DNA from 4 places in the Shewanella sp. MMG014 genome. Region 1 is predicted to be linked to each of the others. Evidence: predicted binding sites of a transcription regulator. Region 1 holds the regulator's gene; each other region holds the start of a gene.

Region 1 (4,209 bases):
GTAACTGAGAATCAAACAGTGACTCCTGAGGCAAATGCTGTTGAAACTAACACTGATGCCCTCCTTGAATCAGTCACCCCTCAAGAATCTGATATTCAAAACTCAACCAATGCAGACATAACGACCCCTGCGGCAGAGCAAAAGCAATAATGACACAAATTACCTTAACAGCTGAGAACTTAGCAAAAAGCTATAAAAGCCGCCAAGTTGTCAAAAACGTTAGCCTAACCGTTAAAACGGGTCAGATTGTTGGTCTTTTAGGGCCAAATGGTGCAGGTAAAACCACAACCTTTTATATGGTTGTTGGCTTAGTCAAAAGCGATAAAGGTCGTATTTTGATTGATTCTGACGACTTGACTGCAGACCCAATGCATTTACGTGCTCGTAAAGGTATTGGTTACTTACCTCAAGAAGCCAGTATTTTTAGAAAACTCACTGTGCACGATAACATCATGGCAGTGCTGCAAACCCGTAAAACCTTATCGAGTGAGCAACGAATCGAAGAGTTAGAGCACTTATTAGAAGAGTTCAATATTACCCATATTCGTGACAGCCAAGGTATGGCTCTATCAGGTGGTGAACGTCGACGTGTAGAAATAGCACGCGCTTTAGCCGCCAATCCTAAGTTTATTTTATTAGATGAACCATTTGCGGGTGTTGATCCTATCTCTGTGATAGATATTAAGAAAATTATTCAACAACTAAAAAATCGTGGTCTTGGCGTATTGATTACCGACCATAATGTCCGTGAAACACTTGATGTATGTGAGCGTGCGTATATTGTCAGCCACGGAGATTTAATTGCTGAAGGTACGCCTGCTGAGATCTTAGACAATCAGCAAGTCAGGTCAGTATACTTAGGTGAGCAATTCAAGCTATAGTTAGCATTCTTTAGTGTACAAGCATGGCATTTTCGCGGCCAACCAGTCCCACTTTTTAGCGTTATACACTAGACTCAAAACGTAACGCTAATTTTTGGCAAAGTAGAACCCAAGTTCGGTTAAAGTCTAGCTAACACTTACAAAAGTGCTAGACCCATAACATTGTAGTCGCGATGATGAAATTCAATTAGGGATAAGCGGTAAATGAAAGCCTCACTCCAACTTAAAATGGGTCAACACCTGACAATGACCCCGCAGTTGCAACAAGCCATTCGCTTATTGCAACTTTCCTCTTTGGAGCTACAGCAAGAAATTCAGCAAGCACTTGACTCAAATCCTCTTCTTGAGCTTGAGGATGAGTTTGCCAAAGCAAAAGAACCAGTCAAAGACAATGCTCAGCAAACTGACACCGATTTTAGCGATAACAGCCAAGTCAGCGTAGAAAAAGACACCTCATCAGTCGATACCACAGAGTCACTTACGAAAGAGTCCATGCCTGAAGACTTACCAATGGATACCACTTGGGATGAAGTCTACACCGCCTCTCCTAACTCAGGTTCTGGCGCTGTAAGCCGTGATGACGATATGCCATTTCAAGGTGAAACGACTGAAGGTTTGTACGAACATTTAGAATGGCAAAAAAACTTAACCCCATTTTCTGAAAATGACCTCGCCATTGCGACAGCCATCATCGACGCAATTGATGATAGAGGTTACTTAACCCAATCAACAGAAGATATTCTCGATGCACTCGGTCTTGAGGATATTGAACTTGATGAGGTTGAAGCCGTATTAAAGCGTGTACAACATTTTGATCCAGTGGGTGTCGCTGCAAGAAATTTAAGCGAATGTTTGATGATTCAATTGGGACAATACCCAAGCGAAATCCCTTGCATAGAAAATGTAAAATTACTGATATCTGAACACCTAGATTTAATAGCAGGCCGTGATTTCAGATTACTAATGCGTAAAACCAAGCTTAAAGAAGATGATTTACGCGAAGCGATTCAATTTATCCAAACACTGAACCCTCGCCCAGGGTTACAAATTACTCCAATCAAAGATGAGTACGTCATCCCAGATGTCACAGTGTTTAAAAAGAATGGCCGTTGGGTCGTTGAATTAAACCCAGATAATATGCCTAAAATAGGCGTAAATCAGCAATATGCGGCCATGGCAAAAGGCTCAGCCAATCAAGCTGACAGCCAATTCATTCGCGGTCACTTACAAGAAGCCAAATGGTTTATTAAAAGTATTGAAAGCCGCAATGAAACCCTGTTAAAAGTGGCAAATTGTATTGTTCAATTCCAGCAAGGTTTCTTTGAGTTCGGCGAAGAAGCCATGAAGCCTATGGTATTAAATGATATTGCCGAAGCGGTAGAGATGCATGAATCGACCATCTCACGGGTTACAACTCAAAAATATATGCACACCCCTCGCGGCCTTTTTGAACTAAAATACTTCTTCTCTAGCCACGTAAGTACCGATGATGGCGGAGAGTGTTCTTCTACAGCAATCAGAGCCTTTATCAAAAAGCTGGTCGCCGCAGAAAACCAGAAAAAGCCACTTAGCGATAGTAAAATGGCGACGCTACTGGCAGAACAAGGGATCAATGTTGCTCGGCGTACGATCGCCAAATATCGTGAAGCAATGCTCATCCCTCCCTCAAACCAACGCAAAAGCTTATAAGCCTTTGTTATTGGAGGATGATCTATGCAAATTAACCTGACTGGACACCATATCGAAATTACTCAATCTTTACGTGAGTATGTGCAAACTAAGTTTTCAAAGCTTGAACGTCACTTCGAACAGATCAATAATGTTCACGTTGTGCTCAATGTACAAAAGTTACAACAGATTGCCGAAGCTAAATTGCACCTCAAAGGAGGTGAAGTTTTTGCCGTATCTCAAAACGCAGATATGTATGTCGCAATTGACGCCCTGATAGACAAATTAGACCGTCAGGTAATTAAACACAAAGAGAAGTTAATTAAACACTAACGATGGAACTTCGCACCATCCTGCAGCCGGCGTGCACTACCTGTGCCACTCCGGGCAGTAAGAAAAAGGTACTGGAACTTATCAGCAATTTAATGGCTGACCAGTACCCTACTCTATCTTCACAAGCTATTTTCGAAAGTTTAATAGCACGTGAAAAAATGGGTAGCACAGGTATCGGCAATGGCATTGCGATTCCACATGGGCGTTTAGACGACATTGAATCGCCGATCGCTATTTTGATCAAATGTGAAGAAGCTATCGACTTTGATGCTATTGATAAGAAGCCAGTAGACATTTTATTTGCCTTATTGGTTCCTTCTGAGCAATGTCAGCAACACTTAAGCACGTTATCAAGTATGGCTGAGAAATTAAGCGATAAACTCATCCTTAAAAGACTTCGAAAGAGTCATGACGCTACAGAACTGTATCAGGTTATTACTGCATGAAACTTGTCATCGTATCAGGACGATCGGGCTCAGGTAAGTCAGTTGCTTTAAGAGTGTTAGAGGATTTAGGTTATTACTGTGTTGATAACCTACCTCTCCCACTGATTGGCAGCCTACTAGAGCAGCTAAAAGGAAATAACGAACTTGTCGCCATCAGTGTTGATGTGCGTAATATCGAAGAGCAAGGCAAAGTATTAGAGCAGCAAATCGCTTTGTTGTCCGACGATACCACGATCATTAGTTTATTTTTAAATGCCAATGATCAAGTACTGCTTAAACGATACAGTGAAACACGTCGATTACACCCGCTGTCAAAAAATCAAATCTCATTACAAGAAGCGATTCAACTTGAAGGTCGATTGCTCGAGCCAATCGCCAAAATGGTTGATCACTACATCGACACATCTCAGCTGAATATTTACGATTTGAGCGATCAAGTCCGACAAATTCTTATGGGCAGTGTTGATAAAGAATTAGTCATTCACTTTGAATCATTTGGATTCAAGCACGGTATGCCTACTGAAGCCGACTTTATGTTTGATGTCCGCTTTTTGCCAAACCCACATTGGGAGCCTGAGTTAAGACCATTAACGGGTCTTGATCAACCAGTACAAGAATTCTTAGGCAGACAACCCCTAGTCAATAAGTTCATCTGGCAGATTGAGAATTTATTTGATACTTGGATGCCGCATCTTGAGCGCAATAATCGCAGTTACCTTACCATCGCGATTGGCTGCACAGGTGGACAGCATCGCTCGGTTTATATTGCAGATCAACTCACACAGCGCTTCAGTAACAGTAAACACCAAGTTAGCGCTCGCCACCGAGAGCTCAACCTGTGACGATGAATATCTCCAGAGAAATCACCATCAGTAATAAAC
Region 2 (4,209 bases), on a different contig from region 1:
TGACGCAAACTGCCTTTTGCTTTATTGAACCTGACAATGTCTATAAGGGCATAGACTTATTAGATGAAGCATTGCTGATTGTGGATAGAAGTGACAGTTTGAATGTCAATCGTAAGGCAATGATATATAACGCCACAGGCAGCTTATATCGTCGTGTAGGCTTACACCAACGCGGCTACGAAAACTTTCAAAAAGCGTATGAAACTTGGAAAACCATTAACGATATTGAAGACATGTTCAATATGCAGCACAACATGGTGAGCCAAGCGATTAAGCTAGGTGACTGGGATAAAGCCGAAGACAATATTCAGCAGCAATTTGAACTTGCCCGTCAGGCCACAAAGCCAAATGATCTGTTATTTTTCTCCCATCTTAATGCTGGCAGAGTGGCGCTAAGAACTTTTGATTTTAATCAAGCGGTATTGCATCTCGAAAAAGCCATATCGTTAAAAGACACCACTAAAGAGCAGTATTTTGTCACAAGTGGTTATTTGTATCTGGCGATTGCGTATGTTCGTAGTGGTAACCTACCTCGCGCTGCGGAAATGGCACAGATATTTAGGCAAAATAAAAACTTCCCAGCCAACATGAAAGCCATGTTTTTAAAAGCGGATGCGATTATTGCCCTTGCGGCAGGCGAGTCGAATAAAGCTGCTAACTTGTTTTTGGAAGTTATTGATGTTGAAAGAGAAGATAATCAAAGCATTATCGATAATAAGGTACTGACAACGTCACTTGATCATAATATAAAACTAGCGAGTTTTGAGAATGAGTTATTAGCCAATCGCTTAGCCATTAATGAACTCAACTGGGCCGCCGTTGCTGATAAAGAACGCATTAGCGATTTAAAGCTAACCTTATTTCTGGTCTTGGCCATTGTATTGTTTAGTGTGATTTTAGTGTTATTGCATTCTCGAAAGACGTTGAAAAAACGTGCTCAAACCGATTATCTCACCGGATTATCAAATAGAGGCTATACCTTCCGAAAAGGCCAGCGCATTATAGAAAGATCCATCAAAAAACAGCGCCCAGCCTCAGTGATAATTTTTGATATTGATAACTTTAAAGCAATTAATGATCGCTATGGGCATCATATTGGTGATTTAGCGATTAAGGCGGCTGCCAAACGTGCAAGCAGTTGGCTCAAAAAACAAGACTTAGTCGGGCGTATTGGTGGAGAGGAGTTTTTGATTGTATTAGACAACACCACGCTGGACGAAGCCTTTACCATCTCAGATAGGTTGAGAAACGGTATTGCGGCTCAATCATTTCACTTTGATGGGATTGAAGTGGAGTTTACGATTAGTTTAGGGGTCGCGACATTGAGTGCTGGTCAGCCATCAAATTTATCCGATCTTACCAAGCAAGCAGATGATGCATTATACCAAGCGAAGTTTTCTGGTAAGAATAAAGTCTACCTTGCTCCCCAATGTGCTTAAAGCCCAGTTAACGAGGCGAGGGTATATCCAACAGTGCAGAGAAATAGATAAAAAAGCAAGCAACGAAACCCTTGGAGTGGATGCAATGTTTAGTTGAGTTAAACATTCTCGTTGCCTGCCAATGTCTTTCGACGTCAGAATGATAAGTGAAAGCTTGCAAAGGCCAAACTCGCATTTGAAGGATCAGATCCTCACCTACATATCATCCATACGATTAACAGCTTGAGCTAATTGTCGATGGCGTTGATTAAGCGAATCAGTGATGTTCTGTAATTGAATCAGCAAATCTTGATTGGGGATTACGTTGGTTGTGACATTAAGCCAAACGATGATGTTTTCATGAAGCGTGTCGACGTGCTCCATCAACTCATGGGTTTTGACATTAGAGGCAACATGAATATCTTTTGTCGCACTAATAATGCTTTTCTCGATATCTTCATCTATCCATGTGTTAAGCAGTGACTCTGGCATTCTCAATTTTATATCGCGTATGTACTGGATATTTTCACGTTGTTTTTGAATTAAATAATGCAGCAACATCCGAGATCGTTCAGTTTCTGTTTCATCTAATAAGCGTTCACACGCCATCGAAATAGCTTCATAAACATCAATCAAATGATCTAATACCTCAAAAGCCTGGTTAAATCGCATGCTCACTCCTTACATAGCGGGTTTCGCTAGTTCAAATAAGCCATTTCTAGGTTAAATTTCAGCCCTAATGTAATGACAGTTTATTAAGGTGTAGTCGATAGTGTGAACAATGTAAAATTGCACCTTTATAGTGCATCGATGATGTAAAAGTCAGCACAACATTGTTTGAATCTTGAATTTTTAATCCTATTTATGATTCCGTGCGTTAATAAATTAATATTTAAAATCAATAGCTAAAGTCAGTAATTAACCAATTTGGTGCATTTTATATCAAGCTGGCATGTTCCCTGTAACGTTTAATTTAATCACACAATGATTAGCGAAATGGCAGGGGAAGAAAATGACGACTCAACCGCTTATTTTTACCGATATGGATGGCACTTTACTCGACCACTATGACTATAGTTTTTCGAGTGCAATTGGCGTGATAGAGGCGTTGGTTGAAAAACAAATTCCTATTATTCCCAATACCAGTAAAACCTTTGCTGAAATGGAAAAAATTCAACAAACCATTGGTTTTAATTCTCCATTTATTTCTGAAAATGGCGCCGTGGTATATATCCCAATTGGTTACTTTGAACAACAACCTGAAGATACTGTGACCGAGGGGTATTACTGGGTTAAAGCCTTTTGTGAAACAAGGCAACATTGGCTCAGTCTATTAGATAATCAAGCAAGTGAATTTGCAGAAGACTTCATTGGCTTTTCATCACTCAGTGCTGATGAGCTATGTGAACTCACCGACTTATCCGCAGAGAAAGCAGAACTTGCCTTAGTAAGGCATTACTCAGAGCCGCTATTGTGGACGGCTGATGAAGAGCGCAAGCAACGCTTTATTGACCATATGCAGAAGCTTGGTGCCAATATGTTGCAAGGTGGTCGATTTTTGCATGTGGGCGGCCATACCGACAAAGGGTGTGCAATGAACTGGCTGGCACAGGTTTATGCTAACGCATATCAGGTAGGGGTTAACACAATAGCATTGGGCGATAGCGGAAATGATAGTGCCATGCTTGAAGCCGCCGATATTGCGATTCAAATTAAGTCGCCAACCCATACTTTTCCAACAATTCAAACCAGCAATAAAACCATGCAAAGCCGCCACTATGGTCCCAAGGGTTGGGCTGAATGCTTGCAAGCGTTATTACTTGATTCTCCCACCCCAAGTTTATTTACAGCTGAGGAGGCATAACATGGCTGACTTTTATCAGAATGGCATTGTGACCACATTACATAATTTAACCCAGCGTACTCATGAGGAAATGGAAAAGGACCTCATGAAATTTGCCAAAACTCGACCACTGGGGTTAATTTTACCTTCGCTATATTCAGAGCTAGAAGGTGAAGCGTTACCCAATATCATTAATAAATTGAAAGATGTGCCGTATTTATCTGAAGTGGTAATAGGCTTAGACCGAGCTGATAAAGCGCAGTATCAGCAAGCGCTAAAATTCTTCAATCAATTACCGCAACATCACCGAGTATTATGGAACGATGGGCCAAGGTTACAAGCACTAGATGCAAAACTCAGTGCACTGGGTTTAGCGCCCAAAGAGTTAGGGAAAGGACGAAATGTTTGGTATTGCATGGGCTATATTTTAGCATCAGGCAAAACTGAGTCAGTCGCCCTACATGACTGTGACATCGTCACCTATGAAAAGTCATTGTTAGCACGCTTACTTTATCCTGTTGCTAACCCGCAGTTTAATTATGAGTTCAGTAAAGGTTATTACGCCCGCATGTCAGACGGCAAAATTAATGGTCGTGTGTCACGTCTGCTGGTCACGCCATTGATCAAAGCGCTGCAAAGAGTCGTTGGCCATAACGATTACCTTGAATACATGGACAGCTTTCGGTACCCACTGGCAGGTGAATTCTCCTTTCGACGTGATGTGCTAAATGATTTACGTATTCCGAGTGATTGGGGCTTAGAAATTGGCGTGCTCAGTGAAATGCACCGTAACTATGCCCACAACCGTATTTGCCAAGTCGATATTGCCGATAATTATGATCATAAGCATCAAGATTTGTCGCTCGATAATGCCGAAGCGGGATTATCAAAAATGTCGATAGATATTACTAAGGCGTTTTATCGCAAACTGGCTACCCAAGGTGAAAC
Region 3 (4,209 bases), on a different contig from region 1:
ACCAGTCGTATCAGCGCCGTATGAACCACCATTTGCTTGGTCAATATCAACTTGTTTGCCATCTACAGCATAGAATGCAACCCAATTACTTTCACCGGTATAAGCCCCTTCTGTCGGCTTAACAAAATAGGTGGTCATAATGTGCGATTCACCAAGTGAGTCATAAATCGTCACTGAAGTTGATTTATTAAACGTGTCAGGATCGTTGGGATCAAAGTTAGCAGGATCTAATGGCGTTTCACCCACATCAAGGTTCATCTGTAGGCCAATATTCTCAGTTTTTACTGGGCTACCTGCCGTATCAGGGATCTTAATTGGTTGAGTCGTCGTTAAACTAACCGAGGTAGAGTTACCGTCAGCATCGACTGGGAACCCTTGTAAATAGTTACCAGCTGAATCAGTCATGTAACTTTCTGAGTTAACTTTAAATGCGCCAGCACGAGTGAATGCGTGATCTTGAACTCCCACACCTGATGATGTCACAAAGAAACCACCGCCACTTATCGCCATATCTAAAGAGTTACTAGTAAACTGTAAACTGCCTTGCTGAAATTGCTGTGCAACCTGTGTCGTTGTCGCACCGCCACCGACAGCAGTTTTGCTGTTTGAGAAAATTGAATTAGCATATACGTCAGCAAACTCGGCACGAGATTCTTTAAAGCCTACGGTGTTAACGTTAGCAATGTTATTCGCAGTGGTATTGAGATCTTTTTGAGCTGCAGAAATACCACTCAAAGCAATGTTAAACGACATAATTCACCCCTTTCCTACTCATTCTGTTTGTTTTACTGACTGCCACAGCTGCCAGCTTTAAATTTGATAAGCTAATTAACTTTCAGTGACAGCTAAGACATCTGACAGCTGAATACCACCAATACCACGTAGGTTTAATATTGCCCCTGTTGTGGTGTTACCCAGTGACACGCTCGTCACATGCGCATAGGTCGATACTGCTAAATCTTCTGATTTTCCATCAATTTTGCCGTTCGCTTTTATCGCGTAATTGCCTTCAGGAGCTGGGTCGCCATTTTTATCTAGCCCATCCCATGACACATCAATGTTACCGCCAGCAGAGCCGTCAACTTCAAAGGTTTTAATAACTTGGCCACTTTCATCTTCAATACTGACTGTTATCGTATCGATAGAAGTTGGTGTACTTATCACGCCATTGACTTCTGGACTATCTGACGATATGTGCCCCGTATCAGACGGAATTAACACTTTACGGCCTACTAAACTTGAAGCCTGCAGCGCCTGACTCGAACTCGTTAAGTTATTTAAGTTGAGAATTTCTTCATTCAACTTGGCAATACCGTCAACGGTTGAGAATGATGCCATTTGCGAAATCATTTGATCGTTTTCAACAGGCTTAAATGGATCTTGCATTGATAACTGTTGACTCAATAAAGCAAAGAAATCTGATTGAGTCAGTTCCTGGCTATTAGGTTCAGGTGTTTCTGGCTCTCCTTGTAAGGCCACACTGTCTAAAAATGCATTCCCCGTACTGGCTGTTTCTTGTGTATTGGATGCAATACCAGTACTACTAGCAGATTGAGTCTGTGGTAAAGACTGACTGCTGTAAGGATTAATGAGGCTCATCTTTTACCCCCCACAAAATTCATATTACTTACCCATACGAAGTGTTTGTTGCAGCATAGATTTTGCCGCATCAGCCACTTGGACATTCATTTGATAAGAACGAGATGCTGAAATCATATCCGCCATCTCTTCCATCACATTGACATTCGGTTTGTAAATAAAGCCGTCACCATCAGCCATAGGATGATCAGGAGAAAACTCCTTTAATAACGGTTTATCACTTTCAACAATGCCCTTAACATTGACACTGTGAGAACTATTTTGCTCATGGCTTGCTTTGGCCATTTCAGCTTCAAAAATCGGATGACGAGCCTTATAAGTTTGATCAACACTACTGGAAACTGAATCAGCATTGGCAATGTTACTGGCGGTAGTATTAAGTCGCACTGATTGTGCTGACATACCAGAACCCGACACATTAAAAATATTAAATAGACTCATGATTAATCACCTCTAATAGCTTTACGCATGCCTGAGAACTTGCTTTCAAGAAAACCCAGTGACATTTGATATTCCAAGGAGTTCTGCATAAAGGCCGCTTGTTCTTGTTGAGAATCAACGGTGTTGCCATCACCTGTATCTGGTTGATTAGGCACTCTAAACTTAACGTTTTCCTGGCTTAACGCTTTCAAGTCGAAATGTTTGTCAGTTGTTTGACTCATCTGTAATCCACTTTGCTTAGCGCGTGCGCTGTTCATTGCTGCAGCAAAGTCGACATCTCGAGCTTTATAACCTGGCGTATTAGCATTGGCGATGTTGCTGGATAGCACTTCAGCCCGTTGTGCACGTATGCCCAAAGAGTATTGATGTATACCTAAACCATTTTCAAAATTAATCGCCATAAAATTGCCTCCACCAGCTAACTGACAGAATTAAAGCAAAGCTTATGCCAAAAAAATTAGATTATTAGAAATGAAATGATAAAAATGAAAATGCCAACGAATGCTGGCATTAATAAATAAAAATATTCAACTATTACAATAAATTATAGTTAACTCTTCTTCTGGTAATATATACCAGGGTTGCACCTAACCATATTGAACTCGTCCGTTAATCCTGAGATAGACTCTGACGCCCCTAAAAACAAAATACCGTTAGGATTTAAAGCGGCAGCAAATTGCCGCAATATTTTTGCTTTTGCCTCTGGGGCAAAATAAATCAGAACATTACGGCAAAAAATAATATCAAACTTTCCTAAAAGGCTATAACTTTCAAGAAGATTGTGTGCCCTAAAGTTTACCAAACGCTTCACATTATCTTTTACTTTCATGTTACCGGAAGGCAAAGGATCAAAAAATTGGCGCTTACGCTCAGGTGATAACCCTCTAGCGAGGGCTAAACTATCGTATTCAGCATTTTTACAACGCTCAAGCATTGACGGAGATAAATCTGTCGCTTGAATGGTTGCATTACCCGGTAATGCGCCTGGTTTACGTTGCTGGTATTCCAAAATCGTCATCGCAAGCGAATAAGGCTCTTGCCCTGAAGAACAAGCAGCAGACCAAATTTTTAACGGTCTTCCTAAGCGACTGTATTCAGGTAATAACGCATTATTGAGCAACTCGAACGGATATTTGTCCCTAAACCACAAGGTCTCATTCGTTGTCATTGCATCAATGACTTCGGCCCTTAAATGCCTTTCCGTTGGCTTCATCGACCTTTTAACCACTTCTGATAATGACGGCAAATCATATTTACCCATCAAAGGAGCTAATCGGCTTCTTACTAAATATTGCTTGTTGTCACCTAATACAATGCCGCTGTGCTGTTCTAAAAAGAGCTTAAACTGATTATATTCTGCTTCAGCGAGTGATTTATTCGTCACATTTACATCCTATTATAAGAAATGACACTAGCGTCACTTCAGAGTGAACAGGTTACTTTTATTAACTTATCACGACTATCGACAAGCACAACGTATTGCTCACAATAACTGTCTGACTATCTATTTAATCATAGTCAGACTTATCAATATTGCTTATAAAATTAGGTGTTTATTTACAGCAGATGCTAATTCATCTGGATTAAACTTGGCGATAAAGTCATTGGCACCCACTTTCTCAACCATTGCTTGGTTAAATACACCACTAAGGGATGTATGAAGTACCACTTTAATGTCTTTCAACTTAGGATCGTCTCTAATTTCAGCCGTTAAGGTATAACCATCCATTTCTGGCATTTCGATATCCGAAATAATCAAAGGTATTTCTTCAGCAACATTATCCATCTCTGTCGCAATCGCTTTAAGCTTTTCTAGCGCATCTTTACCATCAATGGCGGTATCAATTTGCAAATTAAGCGACTCAAGCGAACGAATAATTTGTTTACGGGCCACTGCAGAATCATCAATGACCATGATGTGATAATGCTGGTCACGATCAATGGTTAACGCTTCATTAGCTTCTTCACTGATTTCAGTCTTAACAGGTGATATTTCGTCTAAGATTTTTTCAACATCTAAAATCTCAACCAATTCACCTTCGATTTCTGTTACCGCAGTTAAATAAGAGTTACGCCCAGCCCCTTGTGGTGGTGGCATAATCGATTCCCAGTTCATATTGATAATACGTTCAACTGAACTGACTAGGAACCCTTGAATACTTCGGTTGT
Region 4 (4,209 bases), on a different contig from region 1:
TCAACATCAGCTACTGAATAAACTCAAAATACAAAGCCAAAAAGTCAGTCCTTTGCGCCCTGTTGCAAGTGGGCAATTGGTGCGTGTTGTAGGGTTAACGCTAGAGGCAACGGGCTGTCGTGCACCTGTCGGTAGTTTATGTTCAATTGAAACTATGGCTGGTGAGCTAATTGCTGAAGTGGTTGGATTTGATGATGAACTCTTGTATTTGATGCCGGTAGAAGAATTAAGAGGTGTGTTACCAGGAGCAAGAGTTCAACCCTTAGGTGAGCAATCAGGGTTAAATGTCGGTTTAAGTTTATTAGGGCGCGTGCTTGATGGTAGTGGTGCACCGTTGGATGGTTTAGGCCCATTAAACACAGAACAGCAAGCGTCAAGACATGCACCACCGATTAACCCGCTTTCTCGACGGGCTATTTCAGAACCCTTAGATGTGGGAGTCAGAGCGATTAATGCCATGCTAACCGTAGGTAAAGGTCAGCGTATGGGATTATTTGCTGGTTCTGGTGTCGGTAAAAGTGTGCTACTTGGCATGATGACCCGGGGGACAACGGCAGATATTATTGTTGTTGGCTTAGTGGGAGAGCGTGGTCGAGAAGTAAAAGAATTTATTGAAGAAATTTTGGGCCCTGAAGGTCGAGCTCGTTCGGTCGTTATCGCTGCGCCAGCTGATACTTCACCGTTAATGCGACTTCGAGCGTGTGAAACGTCTACACGAATAGCTGAATACTTTAGAGATCTCGGCTATAACGTCTTGTTATTGATGGACAGTTTAACTCGATATGCTCAAGCGCAACGTGAAGTTGCCCTTGCCGTCGGGGAGCCGCCAGCAACCAAAGGCTATCCGCCTTCAGTATTTGCCAAGCTGCCACGTTTAGTGGAACGAGCCGGTAATGGTGGACCGGGGCAAGGCTCTATTACTGCGTTTTATACGGTATTAACCGAAGGTGATGATCAACAAGATCCCATTGCAGATGCGTCTCGAGCGATTTTAGATGGTCATATTGTGTTATCAAGGACGCTTGCAGATTCAGGGCATTACCCTGCAATAGATATTGAACAATCTATTAGTCGTGTTGCGCCTATGGTTATTTCAGCAGAGCACCTTGAGTCGATGCGACTGGTTAAACAAATGTATTCCTTGTATCAGCAAAACAGAGATCTTGTTTCGATTGGTGCTTATTCCCAAGGGAGTGACCCTCGAATTGATAATGCGATTCGCCTACAACCGGCTATGAATGCCTTTTTAAGGCAAGGCTTTAAAGATGTAATTACTTTTGATGATAGTCAAACTATGGTTGGGCAGATTGCTGCTCAATGTAAATAATGCGCCGAACTGATCCCTTGTTAACCGTATTAAAGTTGAACAAAGAAGCTGAAGAGCAAGCTGCGCTTCAGCTAAAGTCTGCTCAGCTTGAACAACAAAAACATCAAAGCCAACTTGATGCGCTTAATAATTATCGGCTTGAATACATGAAACAAATGGGCGAAAACCAAGGGAAAACCCTCAGCGCAAGCCAGTATCATTCTTTTCATGAATTTATAAAGCAAGTAGATCAAGCCTTATTACAACAAGTTAATGCGGTAAAAGAGGCTGAGAAACAAACGGGTTATCGTCAGGTTCACTGGCAAGAAAAACAACAAAAGCGCAAAGCTGTTGAATTGTTACTTGAAAAAAACGCCCAAAAAGCCCAGCAGCTTGCCAATAAAAAGGAACAAAAAGCATCAGATGAATTTGCTATGCAGCAGTTTATCCGCAAGAAATCTCGCTAAGGTCTTTTTATTATTTTTATCAATTCATCATTAGTTTCATTTCACTGTTTACTGTCATTACTCTTACCAATTTGCAACTTTTTACAAAGATAAAAGTTTGGCATTTAATTTGCTAGTTACTTGTATTAACTTCGCAAAGTGTCAGCTTTGTGACAATGGATAAACCCCCAGAAATGACCTTGAAAATGGTTTCGATTAGGGGAGTGATTTGGAGTTGGTTATGCAGCAGATGAGTAATATTTTATTAGGCAATAGTGGTAAAGTTGCAAGTGTTACTGGTTCAGATAAATCGCAAGGTGCTGATAATCAATCTTTTCTATCTGTTTTTAACCAAGCGTCACAAATGGATGTTGAAAAGACCAAGTTGGCAAAAAGTAGCGAGACAAATGTAGAAGAGCAGTCTGATGTCGCAATTGAAGAGGCTGATGTAGAGTTAATTTTTGCGCAAATTGGCATGTCTGAAAATTTTGATAAAGTCGGGCCTTCAGATCCAAGTGGCAAAGAATTGCCGTTAGATGAAGAGCTTTTAGCGGACGAAGGCTCAGCAATAGATTCTGACATGCTGGATTCTGAATTATTGGCAAATACTCAGACAATCAACTCTGATGAACAACTTGAGACTGAGGTTGATGAAACCGTCAACGCTTTTCTATCATCGTTGACGGCTGAACAGCTTACTCAGTTAAGTGAGTTTTCATCAATGGATAGCGAGAAATTAGCGAGCCTCACGCCAGCGCAGCTTAATCAATTGATTGCTGATTTCAATCGTCAGCATCAGCTAAGCGGTGAACAAGCGTTGCCTTTAATGGCTCTGACAGATAAGCAAGCTGTGCTTGCAAATGCTAATGAAGGTGCGGCTGACAGTGACTCAGTTAAAAACGTCGCTAATTTAGCGTCCAATACGCAAGCTAATACCAATCAAACAAATAATGCATCATTAGTGAACCCTCAGTCAGTGGTTAATACGACACTTGAAATGCAAGCCAGTAAAAATACTGCAGAGGCGAATCTCAATGCCGAAAAAGGCACGATATTAGGCGAAGCAAGCCAAGCAGAGACGAAGTCATCCTCTAAAGAAGTGCCTCAAATCAATTTGTCCAAAGCAGAGTTAACAGTGTCAATGGATAAACAAATAGCTAAAAATGCAGCGTTGGCCAGTTCAGCTGCTAGCGCAGCAACGTCTGAGTTAACACCAGAGTCAACAGAAGTAAAAGCATTACAAAATCAAAGCAGCTTTACGGCGCAACATAAAAGTGATGTCCCACAATTTCAGCTATCTTTACGCCAAGGGGCTGAAGCTGCGGTGAACATGCAAGATATGATTCAAAAATTTGCTCCAGTGATGAAGCAGCAATTAATCACTATGGTTGGACAAGGCGTTCAACATGCTGAAATTCGACTTGATCCTGCCGAGCTCGGCCATATGGTCGTGAGAGTTCAAGTTCACGGTGAGCAAACGCAAGTACAGTTTCAAGTCGCACAATCACAAACAAGAGATCTCGTCGAACAAGCGATTCCTAAGTTACGCGAAATGTTAGCTGAAGAAGGACTTCAACTTGCTGATAGTCATGTTTCTCAAGATGGTGATAACGAGTCGAAATCTGAATATGATGAACAAAACAGCAATGGTGATGCGATGTTGGATGAAATATCAGCACAAGAACTCGACATTGCAGCAAAACATTCACTGAGTAGCAATTCTGCTATAGATTATTACGCCTAAGTCGGTAATCTATAGCCAACAAGTTAAGACTGTTGGTGCGCTATAGCGAATGTTAATAATTTTACTGGCAGCGCAATAAATAAATGGAATGAATTATGGCTGAAGAAGAGTCTTTAGAGTTAACCACAGAGAACCAACCTAAAAGTAAAAAGAAGCTCATCATTTTTATTGTAATAGGTGTGGTGTTGCTTGCGGTTATCGCAGGTGCTGCAATGTTCTTTTTAGGTGGAGATGAAGAGTCTGCTTCAACAACTCCGGGCACAGCAGCAACAAGTGAAGTGGTGGAAGATGATTCAACCAAAGGTAAAGCGAACTACGTCGGTATGCCTAGGCCGTTTTTGTTTAATTTACCAGGAGTCGATAGAGCAAGGTTAGTTGAAATTAAAGTTCAACTAATGGTACGTGGCGACGATGGTCAAACAGCTAAAATGCATATTCCTTTAATTGAAGATGCGTTACTGACAACATTTAGTGCTGCTGATGTTCAAAAGCTCAGTACTCAAGCTGGAAAAGACGAGTTAAGACAAATGGCCTTACTAAACGTGCAAAATACATTGCAACCTGTAGCGGGTCGAAAAATAGTCGAAAAAGTACTATTTACTGGCTTCGTAATGCAATAACGCCAGTGAAAAAGCCAAGGTGATGACGTGAGTGATTTATTAAGCCAAGACGAAATTGATGCGCTACTCCATGGTGTTGATGATGTCGATGAA

What was found. The regulator sigma-54, encoded in region 1, starts transcription at its own class of promoters, with help from an activator protein. The targets are predictions, from matches to a motif close to GTTGGCACGNNNNTNGNNT.
Region 2: a site for sigma-54 is predicted at 2,365-2,383, ahead of J8L86_RS10585 (HAD-IIB family hydrolase). Genes of this name have one in related genera too.
Region 3: a site for sigma-54 is predicted at 2,475-2,493, ahead of flgB (flagellar basal body rod protein FlgB). Genes of this name have one in related genera too.
Region 4: a site for sigma-54 is predicted at 1,870-1,888, ahead of J8L86_RS14970 (flagellar hook-length control protein FliK). Genes of this name have one in related genera too.

The regions. Positions count from the first base shown of each region.
Region 1 covers NZ_JAGJDZ010000003.1:199,208-203,416, reverse strand. Annotated here, with positions in the region: gene lptB (LPS export ABC transporter ATP-binding protein) at 150-881, shown strand; gene J8L86_RS06135 (RNA polymerase factor sigma-54) at 1,086-2,570, shown strand; gene hpf (ribosome hibernation promoting factor) at 2,595-2,882, shown strand; gene ptsN (PTS IIA-like nitrogen regulatory protein PtsN) at 2,885-3,328, shown strand; gene rapZ (RNase adapter RapZ) at 3,325-4,170, shown strand; gene J8L86_RS06115 (HPr family phosphocarrier protein) at 4,173-4,209, shown strand, end outside.
Region 2 covers NZ_JAGJDZ010000005.1:292,074-296,282, reverse strand. Annotated here, with positions in the region: gene J8L86_RS10595 (tetratricopeptide repeat-containing diguanylate cyclase) at 1-1,439, shown strand, start outside; gene J8L86_RS10590 (hypothetical protein) at 1,635-2,090, opposite strand; gene J8L86_RS10585 (HAD-IIB family hydrolase) at 2,431-3,282, shown strand; gene J8L86_RS10580 (hypothetical protein) at 3,284-4,209, shown strand, end outside.
Region 3 covers NZ_JAGJDZ010000009.1:59,268-63,476, reverse strand. Annotated here, with positions in the region: gene flgE (flagellar hook protein FlgE) at 1-753, opposite strand, end outside; gene flgD (flagellar hook assembly protein FlgD) at 829-1,599, opposite strand; gene flgC (flagellar basal body rod protein FlgC) at 1,624-2,040, opposite strand; gene flgB (flagellar basal body rod protein FlgB) at 2,043-2,441, opposite strand; gene J8L86_RS14835 (protein-glutamate O-methyltransferase) at 2,591-3,424, opposite strand; gene J8L86_RS14830 (chemotaxis protein CheV) at 3,578-4,209, opposite strand, start outside.
Region 4 covers NZ_JAGJDZ010000009.1:85,614-89,822, forward strand. Annotated here, with positions in the region: gene fliH (flagellar assembly protein FliH) at 1-21, shown strand, start outside; gene fliI (flagellar protein export ATPase FliI) at 1-1,327, shown strand, start outside; gene fliJ (flagellar export protein FliJ) at 1,327-1,773, shown strand; gene J8L86_RS14970 (flagellar hook-length control protein FliK) at 1,994-3,496, shown strand; gene fliL (flagellar basal body-associated protein FliL) at 3,592-4,116, shown strand; gene fliM (flagellar motor switch protein FliM) at 4,144-4,209, shown strand, end outside.